DNA from 2 places in the Streptomyces sp. NPDC002888 genome. Region 2 is predicted to be linked to the other one. Evidence: riboswitches for the same ligand, from Rfam matches in the RefSeq annotation. Region 2 holds a riboswitch; the other holds the start of a gene.
What was found. Region 2 has a riboswitch for cyclic di-AMP ahead of ACFYWX_RS23975 (C40 family peptidase). Riboswitches for the same ligand answer to the same signal wherever they lie in the genome.

Region 1 (7,017 bases), on a different contig from region 2:
CGGGCCAACGAGTTGTCCACAGGCCGATTACGGGTGGCATGCCGCGGCGACGCGTTGTCCACAGGCGTTGCCCGGAACGCCTCCGGACCTTGATGATGTTGGTGCTTGATCGCACCTGTTCGGATCTGTGAGGCCTGAATGCTGGAGATCGCGGAAAACGGCCGTACGTGGCTGCTCTCGGGACCCACGAGCAGCTACGCCGTCCACGTCACCGAGGACCACGAGCTCCTCCATCTGCACTGGGGCCCGAGAATCGCCCTGGCGGACGCCGAGGCCCTCGCCGTCCGCCCGCTGCCCGACTACTGGCCCTTCGAGTCCCCGCTCGACGGCCGCGAGGAGTACCCCGTCGAGGGGGGCCCGCGCTTCACCCGGCCCGCCCTGTCCGTGCGCACCGACGAGCGGCGCGGCACCGAGTGGCGCTTCGAGGCGTACGACACCGAGGGCGACCTCCTGCGACTGCGTTTCCGGGACGCCGGGCTGCTCGTCACGCTGCACTACCGCATCCGCGACGACGTGGTCGAGCGCTGGGTCACGCTCGACAACCAGGGACCCGCCTCCCTGGAGCTGCTGCGCGCCGACTCCGCCACCTGGACCCTGCCCGACCGTGACGGCTGGCGCCTGTCGCAGCTGCACGGCCGCTGGGCCGCCGAGTCCCGGCTGACGTCCTCCCCCCTCACCTACGGTGAGAAGGTGATCGGCAGCCGTCGCGGCCACACCGGTCACCAGCACCTCCCGTGGGTCGCCCTCGACACCGACGCGACCGAGGAGCGCGGCGAGGTCTACGGCTGTGCGCTCGGCTGGTCCGGCTCCTGGCGGATCGCCGTCGCCCAACTCCCGGACGCGCGCGTGCAGATCACCGGCGGCGCCGGGTACGACGACTCGGGCCTGCTGCGCCTCGCGGCGGGGGAGTCGTACACCACGCCCGTCTTCGCCGGCCTGTGGAGCGACGGCGGCTTCGGCGGCGCGAGCCGGGTCTGGCACGCCTACCAGCGGACGTACGTCGTCCCGGACGCCGAGCGGGACCGGCCCGTGCTGTTCAACTCCTGGGAGGCCACCGAGTTCGACATCTCCGAGGAGCAGCAGGCGACCCTCGCGCGGCAGGCAGCGACCATCGGCGTCGAACTGTTCGTGGTCGACGACGGCTGGTTCGGGGCGCGCACCAGCGACCGCGCCGGGCTCGGCGACTGGCGGCCCAACCCGGACCGCTTCCCCGGCGGCCTGCAGCCGCTCGCCGACTACGTCCACGCCCTCGGGATGCAGTTCGGCATCTGGGTCGAGCCCGAGATGGTGAACCCGGACAGCGAGCTGTACCGGGCGCACCCCGACTGGGTGCAGTACCAACCGGGACGAAAGCGGACTGAACTCCGCAATCAGCTCGTACTGAACCTCGCCCGCCGGGATGTCCAGGACTATCTCTGGGAGCAGCTCGACGCTCTCCTCTCCAGCGCCCCGATCGACTACGTGAAGTGGGACTTCAACCGCTGCTTCACCGACGCCGGCTGGCCGGGCGAGGAGTATCCGCAGCGACTCTGGGTCGACCACGTGAACGCCCTCTACGCCCTGCTGGACCGGCTGCGGGCGGCGCACCCGGGTGTCGCCTTCGAGTCCTGCTCGGGCGGTGGCGGCCGGATCGACCTCGGCGTGCTGAGCCGTACGGACCAGGTGTGGACCTCCGACAACACCGACCCCCTCGACCGGCTCGCCATCCAGCACGGCTTCAGCCAGATCCACCCCGCGCGGGTCATGGCCGCCTGGGTCACCGACAGCCCCAACACTCAGCTCAACGGCCGGGTCAGCTCCCTGCGCTTCCGGTTCGTCAGTGCCATGGCGGGCGTCCTCGGAGTCGGCGGCGACCTCGCCCAGTGGACCGAGGACGAACTCGCCGAGGCCCGGGAGTGGGTGGAGCTCTACAAGAAGATCCGTCCGCTGGTGCAGCACGGGGACCTTTACCGGCTACGGCCCCCGCGGGGCGGACTCAGTGCCGTGCAGTACGTCCGCGGGGACGAGTCCGTCGTCCTGGCCTGGCTGCAGGCGCAGCATCACGGCGAGCCGGTGCCGGCGCTGCGGCTGCGCGGGCTCGACCCGACAGCCTCGTACGAATGCCTCGAAACGGGCGAAATTCATCGAGGTGCCGTGCTGTTGCACCACGGGCTGCGCACCGGACTGCGGGGTGACCTGGATGCGGCAGTTCTCCGGCTGCGCCGCATCTGAGAGTTCTGTCCGAATTGCAGGGTTAATTCCAATTCGCTCTGAAAGAAAAGGGTCTGGAGCGACGTCACGTGATTAGCGTCATATCCGTGACCGTGCGTCGCCCGTCATGTCCACGTAATTCAGGTGGTTTTCAAGGGCTTTCACGAAAAACGGTGCCTTCGTATTACACGGAGTGTCACCGGGGATTCTCGCGGCGGATCACGAAAAGCGCATTGCCACGCAACCCTCTGCTTGTCCCTTCGCGTCCTGGTCGCTTACGTTCCACACCAATCCGGACGGACGCCCAATCCTGCCGCCGCCGGAGAACCGCACCCACTGACCCGTGCACGGCAGGAGCGGGGGACCCACAGGTAAGACCGCCTGTTCCGGTTCCCGGAACGGCTTGGGGTTAAGCCGCGCCTCGGCGCGGCCGGGCATCTCCAGCTCGCACCCGACAGCTCACCTCGCAGGCGCCGGAGAGGAATTCGCCATGCCCGCGAAGGGTAAGCACCGCCGCCCGAAGACCCAACGTTTCACCCGCTCCATCGCCGTCGCCGGAACCGGTGGCGCAGCGCTCGCCCTCCCCCTTCTCGGGGCCACCGGCGCCCACGCCGCTCCTTCCCAGTCCGCTCCCGAAAAGGCCGTTCAGTCCGCTCCGGTGGTGGAGAAGAAGGCCGCCGAGAAGAAGACCGCCGCGGACAACGCGAGCGCGCGGACCTACACCGTGAAGTCCGGCGACTACCTCTCGAAGATCGCCGAGGCCCAGCACCTCAGCGGTGGCTGGAAGAAGCTCTACGCCGACAACCGCGAGGCCATCGGCTCCGACCCGTCGCTCATCCACCCCGGCCTGAAGCTCTCCATAGGCAAGAAGGCCGCGACGAGCACCGGCAAGCCGTCCTCCTCGGAGTCGAAGGCGTCCAAGCCCTCGGCCTCCTCGAAGACCTCCACGTCCTCGAAGTCCTCCGCCGCGAAGACCACGACGGCCACCCAGTCCAACGACACCTCCACCGGCAGCGGTTACACCCTCCCCGTGGCAGGCGCCACCATCGGCACCCCGTACCACATGGCGGGCAGCATGTGGTCCAGCGGCTACCACACCGGCGTCGACTTCGTCGTCCCGACCGGCACGTCCCTCAAGGCCGTGGCCGCGGGCACGGTCGTCTCCGCGGGCTGGGGCGGCGCGTACGGCAACCAGGTCGTCATCAAGCTGGGCGACGGTTACTACGCCCAGTACGGCCACCTGTCCTCGCTCTCCGTCTCCGCCGGTCAGACCGTGACCGAGGGTCAGCAGGTCGGCCTCTCCGGCGCGACCGGCAACGTGACCGGACCGCACCTGCACTTCGAGATCCGGACCACCCCGGACTACGGCTCGGACGTGGACCCGGTCGCCTACCTCCGCTCGCACGGCGTCACCGTCGGCTGACGGAGCACCGCACCCCCGCACCACACCCCTGCCTGACACGCTGCCGAAGGCCGGACCCCGATCCCCGGGTCCGGCCTTCGGTGTGTCCGGACTCGCTCGCTCATGATCGCCGCGTTGCGGTTCTGTGGCAGGGGTTCCAGGAGTGTCGACAGCGAGGGCGGAGCCGGGAGACAGTGATCCCCGTCAGATGGCAAGCGCTTTCCATCCCGCACTTCACCCCGAGAAGGAGCCGTTTCCCGTGACGACCACGCGCAGAGCGTTCGGCGCCCTGGCTGCCGGCGCCGCCCTGGCCGGCCTCGCCCCCGCCACCACCGCGAGCGCCACGCCCCGCCACCGCCGCCTCATCGCCCACGACGACTTCCGCCACGGCCTCGACCGGTGGGCCGTCGAACTCGAGAAGGGCGGCACCGTCACCGCCTCCCGCGGCATCCTGGAGGTCGACGTGCCCGCCGGTGCGACGATCTGGTTCAGGCAGCCGCTCGAGGCTCCGTACGTCCTGGAGTACACCGCCACCCCCGTCTCCGCCGGCGGCGTCAACGACCGTGTCTCGGACCTCAACAATTTCTGGAACGCCGTCGACGTCCGCTCCCCGGACGACCTCTTCGCCACCCGGCGCGGCGGCGCGCTCGCCGAGTACGACTACCTCAAGACGTACTACGTCGGCTACGGCGCCAACACCAACACCACCACCCGGCTGCGCCGTTACGTCGGCCAGGCGGACGTGCGCCCGCTGATCTACGACTACACCGAGCCGCTGCTCGTCGCGAACGAGCCGAACCACGTCCGCATCGTCTCCGACGGCTCAACTGTGCGCTGGTGGAACAACGGGCGGCTCGTCTTCGACTACACCGACCCGGAGCCGTACACCGGCGGGCATTTCGCGTTCCGCACGACCTGGAGCCACTTCCGGATCAGCGGATTCCGGGTGTGGTCCCTGCACCGGCAGGCCTGACGCCCTATTCCCTGATTGGCAAACTCTTTAGCAGTGGCTTATCTCACCGCCCGTCAACCCTTGCCTACGGTCGCGTAGGTCACATTCGGGGGTGAATCATGAACTGCTGTGGCAGACGATTCGAAGAATGACAGCAGATCAGTGATCGGGTCGTACGTGGCGGTGGGGGACAGCTTCACCGAGGGCGTAGGCGACCCCGGCCCCGACGGGGCGTTCGTCGGCTGGGCCGACCGGTTCGCGGTATTGCTCGCGGACCGGCGGCCCGAGGGCGACTTCGAGTACACCAACTTCGCGGTACGGGGCAAACTCCTCGACCAGATCGTGGCGGACCAACTCCCGCAGGCCGTCGCGCTCGCGCCGGACCTGGTCTCCTTCTGTGCGGGCGGCAACGACATCCTCCGCCCCGGCACCGACCCGGACGAGGTCGCCGAGCGCTTCGAGCAGGCGATCGCGGCGCTGACCGCCGTGGCCGGCACCGTGATGGTGACGACCGGCTTCGACACCCGTGGCATCCCCGTGCTCAAGCATCTGCGCGGCAAGATCGCCACCTACAACGGGCACGTCCGCGCCGTCGCCGACCGGTACGGCTGTCCCGTGCTCGACCTGTGGTCGCTGAAGTCCGTCCAGGACCGCCGGGCCTGGGACCACGACCGGCTGCACCTGTCTCCCGAGGGGCACACGCGCGTGGCGCTGCGCGCCGGGCAGGCCCTCGGCCTCGAGGTCCCCGCCGACCCGGAGCAGCCCTGGCCTCCGCTCCCGGTGCGCGGCACCCTCGACGTGCGGCGGGACGACGTGCACTGGGCGCGCGAGTATCTGGTGCCGTGGATCGGCCGGCGGCTGCGCGGGGAGTCCTCGGGCGACCACGTGACGGCCAAGGGCACCCTGTCGCCGGACGACATCAGGATGCGGATCGCCGCGGTGGCGTGAAGGGTGGATCGGGAGGTCTGGCGGGCGCTCGGTGCGGCGCTCACCGATCCGACGCCGTCAACGCCTCCCGCTCCACCCCGAGTTCCCGGGCCAGCGCGTCGTCGACCCACTCGAGTGCGCGCACCCGGGGCACCCCACCCTCGTACGACGTCATCTGCACGGCGAGCCCGTCGAGCAGGGCCGTCAGCCGCAGGGCGGCACCGGTGGGGTCGGGGCACGCGAACTCGCCGCCGGCCACGCCCTCCGTGATGACCTCGGTGATCGCCGCCTTCCACCGCCGGTCGAGGCCCCGGGTGACCTCCCGCAGGGCGGGCTCGCGCAGCGCCACCGCCCAGCCCTCGATCCACAGCCGCCAGCCCTTGGCCTGCCCCGTCGGGGCATACCAGCGCACGGCCGACCGCAGCCGCCGCAGTGCCGTCGTGCGGCGGCCGAGGAGCTTGCGCAGATGCGCGAGGTCGTCCTCGGCGGCGCGGGTGAAGGCGGCGGCGACCAGCTTCTCCTTCGTCGAGAAGTGGTAGAGCACCAGCGCGTTGCTCACACCGAGCGCCGAGGCCACATCGGCGATCCTCACCGCCGCCACGCCCCGCGCCTCGATCTGCTCGACGGCGGCCCGCAACAACTCCTCGCGCCGCTCCGCCACACTCAACCGCACTCTTGCCACGCGGTCACCCTAGCCCGGCCTCCGCAGTGGGCGCCCCCAGCGGTCCCGCCCGAACCGCTCGTCCACCCCGTCGGCGCCCACGAACCGCCCGACCTCCCCTTTCGGCCCGGCCGAACCGCTCGGCCGTCCTCGGCGGCCCCGGCCGAACCGCTCGTCCGCCCCGGTCGGTGCCCACGAACCGCTCGCCCCCTTCCGGTCCGTGCCCGAGAACCGGAAGGCCTCTCCTTTTCGGCTCCGGCCCAACCGCTCGACCCTCCTCGGCGGTCCCGCCCGAACCGCTCGTGCGCCCCCGTCAGTCCCGGCCGAACCGCTCGGCCGTCCTCAGCGGTACCAGCCGAACCGCTCGTGTGCCCTCGCCAGTCCCGGCCGAACCGCTCGGCCGTCCTCAGCGGTACCAGCCGAACCGCTCGGCGATCAGCGGCAGCCGGTCCTCGGCGATGGTGTGGGCGGCGGCGCGTGGGGTCGTCCCGTCGGCCTGCGCGCGGGCCAGCATCAGATCGACCAGGGCCCGCATGGAGCGGCGCGTGTACGCGAACGCCTCGTCCGCGTCCGGGCCGATGTCGCCGAAGAGCGTCCACCACCACCAGGCGTTCGTCCCGGAGTTGACCACGACGTCCGGCAGCACGGTCACCCCGCGCGCGGTCAGCAGCGCCTCCGCGTCGGGCAGGACGGGCATGTTGGCCGCCTCGACCACCCAACGTGCGGTGATCCCCTCCTGGTTCACGGCGTCGATCGCGTACGAGACCGCCGCCGGTACCAGGACCTCGGCGTCGGCGGACAGCCAGGCGTCGCCCGGCAGTTCGCGGTCGCCGGGGCGCAGCACACCCCGGTCGACCGTGCCGTGGGCGTCCCGCGCCGCCAGCA
Region 2 (7,017 bases):
CCACCGCTGCCCGCCCTCACACGTGCCGAGGGCGAGTTGATCGACCGTTACCTGGACGTTGTAGACCTTCTCGGCCGAATCAACCCGGCGCATCACGGGGACACGTACCGTGGTCTACGCGCAGCACAGGCGCTCGTCGCCAAGGCGACGGCGCTCAGGGACGCACTGGCGCTCATGCACCAGCGGGGTGAGACCGAGCTGCACGCTCCAACGCTGGCGCGTGCGCTGCGTGTCCTTGACGGGGAGCGTCGTACGGCGCGCGTCACGATGCCGCCGCTCTCCGACAGTTGACTCACCGGTGTCCGGTCCGGACGCGCGGCCTCCTCGACGGGACGTCCGGATCCGGATCCAAACCGACCGAATGAAGTACCCCTGTTCGGAGTAGAAGCACGTCCTTTTACGGGACCGCCCGAGTTGCGCAACGCGCGTAGCGTCAGGCGGGGCTGAGAGCCTTTCATGCTGGTCCGAGGCCCCGTCATGACCTGGACACTCACTCGAACATCGCACTGTCCACCCGAACGGGTGAGTGGTGAGTAACGCCACAAACCCCCGATTCCGTTGGGTATTTCGGACACTCGTGAGTGAAGATCCGTGACTGACGACAAGCCCCCGCCACAACGGCGGGGCGATCCGGACGGACGCCGAGTCCTGCCGCCGCCCGGATGACTGGTCGACAGGAGTGCATCGGCAGGAGTGGAGGACCCAAGCAAGACGGGTCGCCGGAACGGTCACGCCATGACCGGGTCGAGCAGCCCTTGGGGTGAAGCCGCGGCAACGCGGCCGGGCCACTTCGCCAGCCCGAATCCGACAGGTCATCCTTCACAGGCGGTTGACGAAGGGTTGCGCATGACTGCGCTCAATCGTGTCCCGTCGCTGATGGCCCGGGCCGGCACGGCCTCGGCCCTGACCATCGCCGCCGTTGGCGGCTCGCTCGTGGTCCCCGGCTTCGCCTCCGACGCCGCGGCCGCCACACCTGCGACGAAGGCGCTCCAGATCGCTGCGTCCAAGAAGGGCTCGCCGTACAAGTACGGGGCCACGGGCCCCAAGAGGTTCGACTGCTCGGGCCTCACGCTGTACGCGTTCAAGAAGGCGGGCAAGAAGCTCCCCCGGACGGCGGCCCAGCAGTACAACAAGACCCGGCACATCTCCGTGAAGAGCCGCAAGGCCGGGGACCTTGTGTTCTTCCACTCGGGTTCCTCCAGCTCCAGCGTCTACCACGTGGGCATCTACGCCGGGAAGGGGAAGATCTGGCACGCCCCGAAGACCGGGGACGTGGTGAAGCTGCAGAAGCTCTGGACGAAGAGCGTCTGGTACGGCCGGGTCAAGTGACCCTCCCGGGGGCGGTGCCGGCGTCCTGACACGCCGGCAGCGGTCCTCGGCCCGGTCCGACGGCTCCCAGGGCTCCACGAGGCGCCCTGGGCCGTCGGCGCGACGTGCGGCACGCCGCACTCAGGTGTAGAAGTGGATGCAGACGAACCGGACGCCCTCGTAGGCCCTGGGTCACTGCTCCTGCTGCCCCACCGTTGTCACCGGCTCGGCCGGCACGGTCCAGGGCAGTTCGATGGAGACCGTCTTGCCGCCCTCCCGGGTCGGCCGGACTCTCAGCTTGCCGCCGCACTCCGCGGTCAGCCAGCGGATGATCACCATGCCGCGGCCGTTGTCCTGCTGCACGGCGGCGGGCAGCCGTTTGGGGAACCGGGGATGGCTGTCGGTGACACCGATGGACACCCGTTCGTCTCGGTCCAGGCGGAGGTCCACCGTGAAGGTGGGGGACTGCCCGAAGGTGTGCTGTACGGCGTTGGTGGCGAGCTCGGAGACGATGAGCCGGATGGTGTCGGACAGCTCCGAGTCCTCCGGCAGGCCCCACTCCGCGAGGGTGCCGACCACGAAGGTCCGGGCCGCGGAGACCGAGGCGGGATCGCTCGGCAGAGTGACGGATGCTTCCAGAAGGTCTGCCATGGCGAAGTCGTCCCTTTCCCCCGGGACCGCGAGTCCGACACGGAGCGGATGATTCGAGTACGGTCCCGGACTGGTGCTTCGTCGCCAGAGTGCCATTACCGCACCCCTCACGGGTGGCGATCCACCAAGATGTGCATATATCTGTCGCTCGAAGTGGTGAACTCTGCGACGGCAGAACGGATTTGGGTGGCTCGTTGGGAGTAAGGAGTACCCATGCAGCACGGTCCCGCGGTGCGCCGCCGCAAACTGGGTGCGGAACTGCGCGCGCTGCGCGCCGAATCGGGGCTCACCAGTGGGGAGGCGGCCCGTCTCGTGGGCTGGCACCAGTCGAAGGTGAGCCGGATCGAGACGGGCACCAGCGGGGTGAAACCAGCCGATGTGCGGTTACTTCTGGACGTCTACGGTGTGACGGATCCCCAACTGCGGGAGCTGATGCTCGCGTTGGCGGGCTCCGACGGCGCCGGCGGGCACCACTGGTGGCACGCCTACCGTGGGGTGCTGCCGCCCACCTACCGGGACTTCATCAGCCTGGAGTCGCAGGCCGGCGCGATGCGCACGCTGGAGACATCGGTGGTTCCGGGCCTGTTGCAGACGCCCGAGTACGCCCGCGCGGTGACCCGGGCGGCCGTGGAGGGCGTGGCCGACGACCGGCTCGACACGCTGGTGGAGGTGCGGCTGGCCCGGCAGGTCGTGCTGCGGGCGGATCCGCCGCTGGAGCTGAGCGCGGTGCTGGACGAGGCGGTCCTGCGGCGGGAGGTCGGCGGGCCCGGAGTGATGGCACGGCAGCTCGAACGCCTGGTGGAGGCGGCGCGGCTGCCGCAAGTACGGCTCCAGGTCCTGCCGTTCACCGCCGGGGCACACATCGGCGTCACCGGGCCTTTCGTTATTTTCTCATTTCCGAGCACTTCTGACCTGGATGTGGTTGTTCTCGACAACTTGACGAGTAGCCTCTACCTCGAACGGAAAGAAGACCTCCGGGCCTACAGCGAGGCCTTCAACACCCTTCAGATCCACGCCCTTTCGCCCGAGGACTCGTTGGATTACATCGCCGGGATAGGTGACGGCGCGTAAGGAGGCACTATGTCTGCACTGCCTCGGAACGTTCCTTCCAGCATCGATCTGCACGACGTGCGCTGGCTGCGCAGCAGCTACAGCACGGGAGCCAACAACTGCGTCGAGACGGCCCGGCCGGCCACAGGGCCATGGTCCGGGCAGCTCGCCGTACGCGACTCGAAGAACCCGGTCGGCCCCGCTCTGCTCTTCTCCCCCGAGAGCTGGTCGGGTTTCACGGCCGCGTTCCGCTGATCCCTTCCATCCGTCAACAGGGGCGACCCACGGCCGTGTCACGCCGACTCATGGTCTTGTCTCGCCGATCACTCGTACAGCGCGTTCGATCTGCGCCCCGGAGAAGTCCGCGCGGGCGGTCAGCCTGAGCCGTGAGATGCCGTCGGGAACGGAGGGAGGACGGAAGCAGCCCACGGCGAGGCCGGCCGCCCGACAGTCGGCCGCCCACTGCACGGCCCCCTCCGGGGACGGCGCGCGCACGGAGACCACCGCGGCGTCCGGACGTACCGCTTCCAGACCCGCGGCGGTCAGACGTGCGTGCAGCTCGGCCGCCACCGCGCGGGCCCGTGCCGCACGCTCCGGTTCGCGGCGCAGCAGCCGCAGGGCCGCGAGGGCGGCACCTACGGCCGCGGGGGCCAGACCCGTGTCGAAGATGAAGGTGCGTGCCGCGTTGACCAGGTGGTCGATCACCCGGGCGGGGCCGAGCACCGCTCCGCCCTGACTGCCGAGCGACTTGGACAGCGTGACCGTGACGACGACGTCGGCGGCGCCCGCGAGTCCGGCCGCGTACGGCGTGCCGCGGCCGCCGTCGCCCAGGACGCCCAGGCCGTGGGCGTCGTCGACGACCAGCCCCGCGCCGTGCTCCCGGCACGCCTCGGCGAGCGCGGTGAGCGGGGCCGCGTCGCCGTCGACCGAGAAGACCGCGTCGGAGACGGCGACGGCCGGGCCCTCGTGCGTCCGGAGCGCCTTGCGCACGGCGTCCGGCTCGGCGTGCGCGACGACCTGCGTCGTGCCCCGGGCCAGCCGGCAGCCGTCGATCAGCGAGGCGTGGTTGCCCGCGTCGGAGACGATCAGGGAGCCGTGCGGGGCCAGCGCGGTGACCGCGGCGAGGTTGGCCGCGTACCCCGAGGAGAAGACGAGGGCCGCCTCGAAGCCGCAGAAGTCGGCCAGCTCGCGCTCGAGCTCCGTGTGCAGCTCCGTGGTGCCCGTGACGAGCCGGGAGCCGGTCGAGCCGCCGCCCCAGGTCCGCGCCGCCCGCGCCGCGCCCTCGGTGACCTCCCGGTGGTGCGCCAGACCCAGGTAGTCGTTGCTCGCGAGATCCAGCAGCGGAGAGTCGGCGGGACGCGGGCGCAGGGTCCGCACGAGTCCGGCCCGGCGGCGCAGTTCCGCCTGCTCGTCGATCCAGCCGAACACCATGGGCCCTCCGGGGGATTTGTAGGCAGTGGACAGACACTAGCCGCAGGACCCGCCACCCATGGTGTGGCAATACCCACACGTCGAATGGCCTCTGTTGTACGAACTCTCCTTGGCCCGGAACGGGTCGGTAAGACAGGATCGGCTCTCATGGACCTGCTGAACACGCTGGTGGACAAGGGGCTTCGGCGCGAGCTGCCGACCCGCGAGGAGGCGCTGGCCGTTCTGGCCACGTCCGACGACGACCTGCTCGACGTGGTGGCCGCGGCCGGAAAGGTGCGCCGCCACTGGTTCGGGCGACGGGTGAAACTCAACTATCTCGTCAACCTGAAGTCTGGGCTGTGCCCCGAGGACTGCTCCTACTGCTCCCAGCGGCTCGGCTCCGAGGCCGGGATCCTGAAGTACACCTGGCTCAAGCCCGACCAGGCCTCCGAGGCCGCGGCGGCCGGGTTGGCGGGTGGCGCCAAACGGGTCTGCCTGGTGGCGAGCGGGCGCGGTCCGACCGACCGTGACGTGGACCGGGTCTCCGACACCATCAAGACGATCAAGGAGCAGAACGCGGGCGTCGAGGTGTGCGCCTGTCTCGGTCTGCTCTCCGACGGCCAGGCGGAGCGGCTGCGCGAGGCGGGCGCGGACGCGTACAACCACAACCTCAACACCTCCGAGGGGACGTACGCGGACATCACGACCACGCACACGTACGCCGACCGGGTGGACACGGTACAGAGGGCGCACGCGGCGGGCCTTTCGGCGTGCTCGGGGCTGATCGCCGGAATGGGCGAGTCGGACGAGGACCTGGTGGACGTGGTCTACTCGCTGCGCGAGCTGGACCCCGACTCCGTTCCGGTGAACTTCCTGATCCCGTTCGAGGGCACCCCGCTGGCCAAGGAGTGGAACCTCACCCCGCAGCGCTGTCTGCGGATCCTGGCCATGGTCCGCTTCGTCTGCCCGGACGTGGAGGTGCGCATCGCGGGCGGCCGCGAGGTCCATCTGCGCACGGTGCAGCCCCTCGCGCTGCACCTGGCCAACTCGATCTTCCTCGGCGACTACCTCACCAGCGAGGGCCAGGCCGGCAAGGCCGACCTGGAGATGATCGCGGACGCCGGGTTCGAGGTGGAGGGCGCGGGCGAGGTGACGCTGCCGGAGCACCGGGTCGCGGGCGGCGGGGGCTGCGGTTCGCACGAGAGCGGTGGCGGCTGCGGGTCGCACGAGGGCGCGGGCTGCGGCTCTCACGCGGGTGGCGGTGTGTGCGGTTCCGCGCCCGCTGACACGCCTTCGGCCAACGAGGCCCGTACGGACCTGGTCGCCGTGCGCCGCCGTGGTGCCGGTACCGACCTCGCGCCCAATGCCTGAGCTGGGCGTATCCGAGCTGCTGGAGCTCGACAGGCGGCATGTGTGGCATCCGTACGGTCCGATGCCCGGCCGGGTGGACCCGCTCGTCGTGGAGTCGGCGAGCGGGGTCCGGCTGAGGCTCGCGGACGGTTCGGGCGAGCTGGTCGACGGCATGTCGTCCTGGTGGTCGGCGATCCACGGCTACAACCACCCGGTGCTGAACGAGGCCGTGCGCGGGCAGGTCGGTCGGATGAGCCACGTGATGTTCGGCGGGCTCACCCACGAGCCGGCCGTACGGCTGGCGAAGCGACTTGTCGACATCTCACCCGACGGTCTTGAGCACGTGTTCCTCGCGGACTCCGGGTCGGTGTCCGTCGAGGTCGCGGTCAAGATGTGCCTGCAGTACTGGCGTTCGCTCGGCCGCCCGGCCAAGCAGCGGCTGCTGACCTGGCGCGGCGGCTACCACGGGGACACCTGGCAGCCGATGTCGGTGTGCGACCCCGAAGGCGGGATGCACGAGCTGTGGACCGGCGTGCTGCCCCGGCAGGTGTTCGTCGGCCCGCCGCCCGTCGCGTACGAGGAGTCGTACGCGGAGGAGTTGCGCGCGACGATCGCGCGGCACGCCGACGAGCTGGCCGCGGTGATCGTCGAGCCGGTGGTGCAGGGTGCCGGCGGGATGCGGTTCCACTCCCCCGCGTATCTGCGGGTGCTGCGGGAGGCGTGCGACGCGCACGACGTGCTGCTGGTGTTCGACGAGATCGCGACCGGGTTCGGGCGCACGGGCGCGCTGTTCGCGGCGGAGCACGCGGCGGTGACGCCGGACGTGATGTGTGTCGGCAAGGCCTTGACCGGCGGCTATCTGACGATGGCGGCGACACTGTGCACGGCACGGGTGGCCGACGGGATCTCGCGCGGCGAGGTGCCGGTGCTGGCGCACGGTCCGACGTTCATGGGCAATCCGCTGGCGGCGGCCGTGGCGTGCGCGTCGATCGACCTGTTGCTGGGCCAGGACTGGCTGTCCGAGGTCAAGCGGATCGAGGCGGGTCTCAGGGAGGGGCTGACGCCCGCCCTCGAGATGGCGGGCGTGAAGGACGTACGGGTGCTCGGGGCCATCGGCGTCGTGCAGCTCGACCACTCCGTGGACATGAGGGCCGCCACGGACGCCGCCGTGCGCGAGGGCGTGTGGCTGCGGCCGTTCCGGGACCTGATCTACACGATGCCGCCGTACGTCACGGGTGACGAGGACGT

Region 1: linked by a shared signal. The riboswitch ahead of ACFYWX_RS26680 (peptidoglycan DD-metalloendopeptidase family protein) and the one ahead of ACFYWX_RS23975 (C40 family peptidase) in region 2 are both predicted to bind cyclic di-AMP.

The regions. Positions count from the first base shown of each region.
Region 1 covers NZ_JBIAPU010000017.1:83,445-90,461, reverse strand. Annotated here, with positions in the region: gene ACFYWX_RS26685 (alpha-galactosidase) at 139-2,211, shown strand; cyclic di-AMP (ydaO/yuaA leader) riboswitch at 2,515-2,676, shown strand; gene ACFYWX_RS26680 (peptidoglycan DD-metalloendopeptidase family protein) at 2,681-3,613, shown strand; gene ACFYWX_RS26675 (DUF6250 domain-containing protein) at 3,852-4,565, shown strand; gene ACFYWX_RS26670 (SGNH/GDSL hydrolase family protein) at 4,707-5,492, shown strand; gene ACFYWX_RS26665 (TetR/AcrR family transcriptional regulator) at 5,533-6,153, opposite strand; gene ACFYWX_RS26660 (Glu/Leu/Phe/Val dehydrogenase dimerization domain-containing protein) at 6,539-7,017, opposite strand, start outside.
Region 2 covers NZ_JBIAPU010000015.1:20,620-27,636, forward strand. Annotated here, with positions in the region: gene ACFYWX_RS23970 (hypothetical protein) at 1-291, shown strand, start outside; cyclic di-AMP (ydaO/yuaA leader) riboswitch at 630-843, shown strand; gene ACFYWX_RS23975 (C40 family peptidase) at 847-1,329, shown strand; gene ACFYWX_RS23980 (ATP-binding protein) at 1,501-1,959, opposite strand; gene ACFYWX_RS23985 (helix-turn-helix domain-containing protein) at 2,173-3,030, shown strand; gene ACFYWX_RS23990 (DUF397 domain-containing protein) at 3,040-3,264, shown strand; gene ACFYWX_RS23995 (8-amino-7-oxononanoate synthase) at 3,313-4,440, opposite strand; gene bioB (biotin synthase BioB) at 4,588-5,790, shown strand; gene ACFYWX_RS24005 (adenosylmethionine--8-amino-7-oxononanoate transaminase) at 5,783-7,017, shown strand, end outside.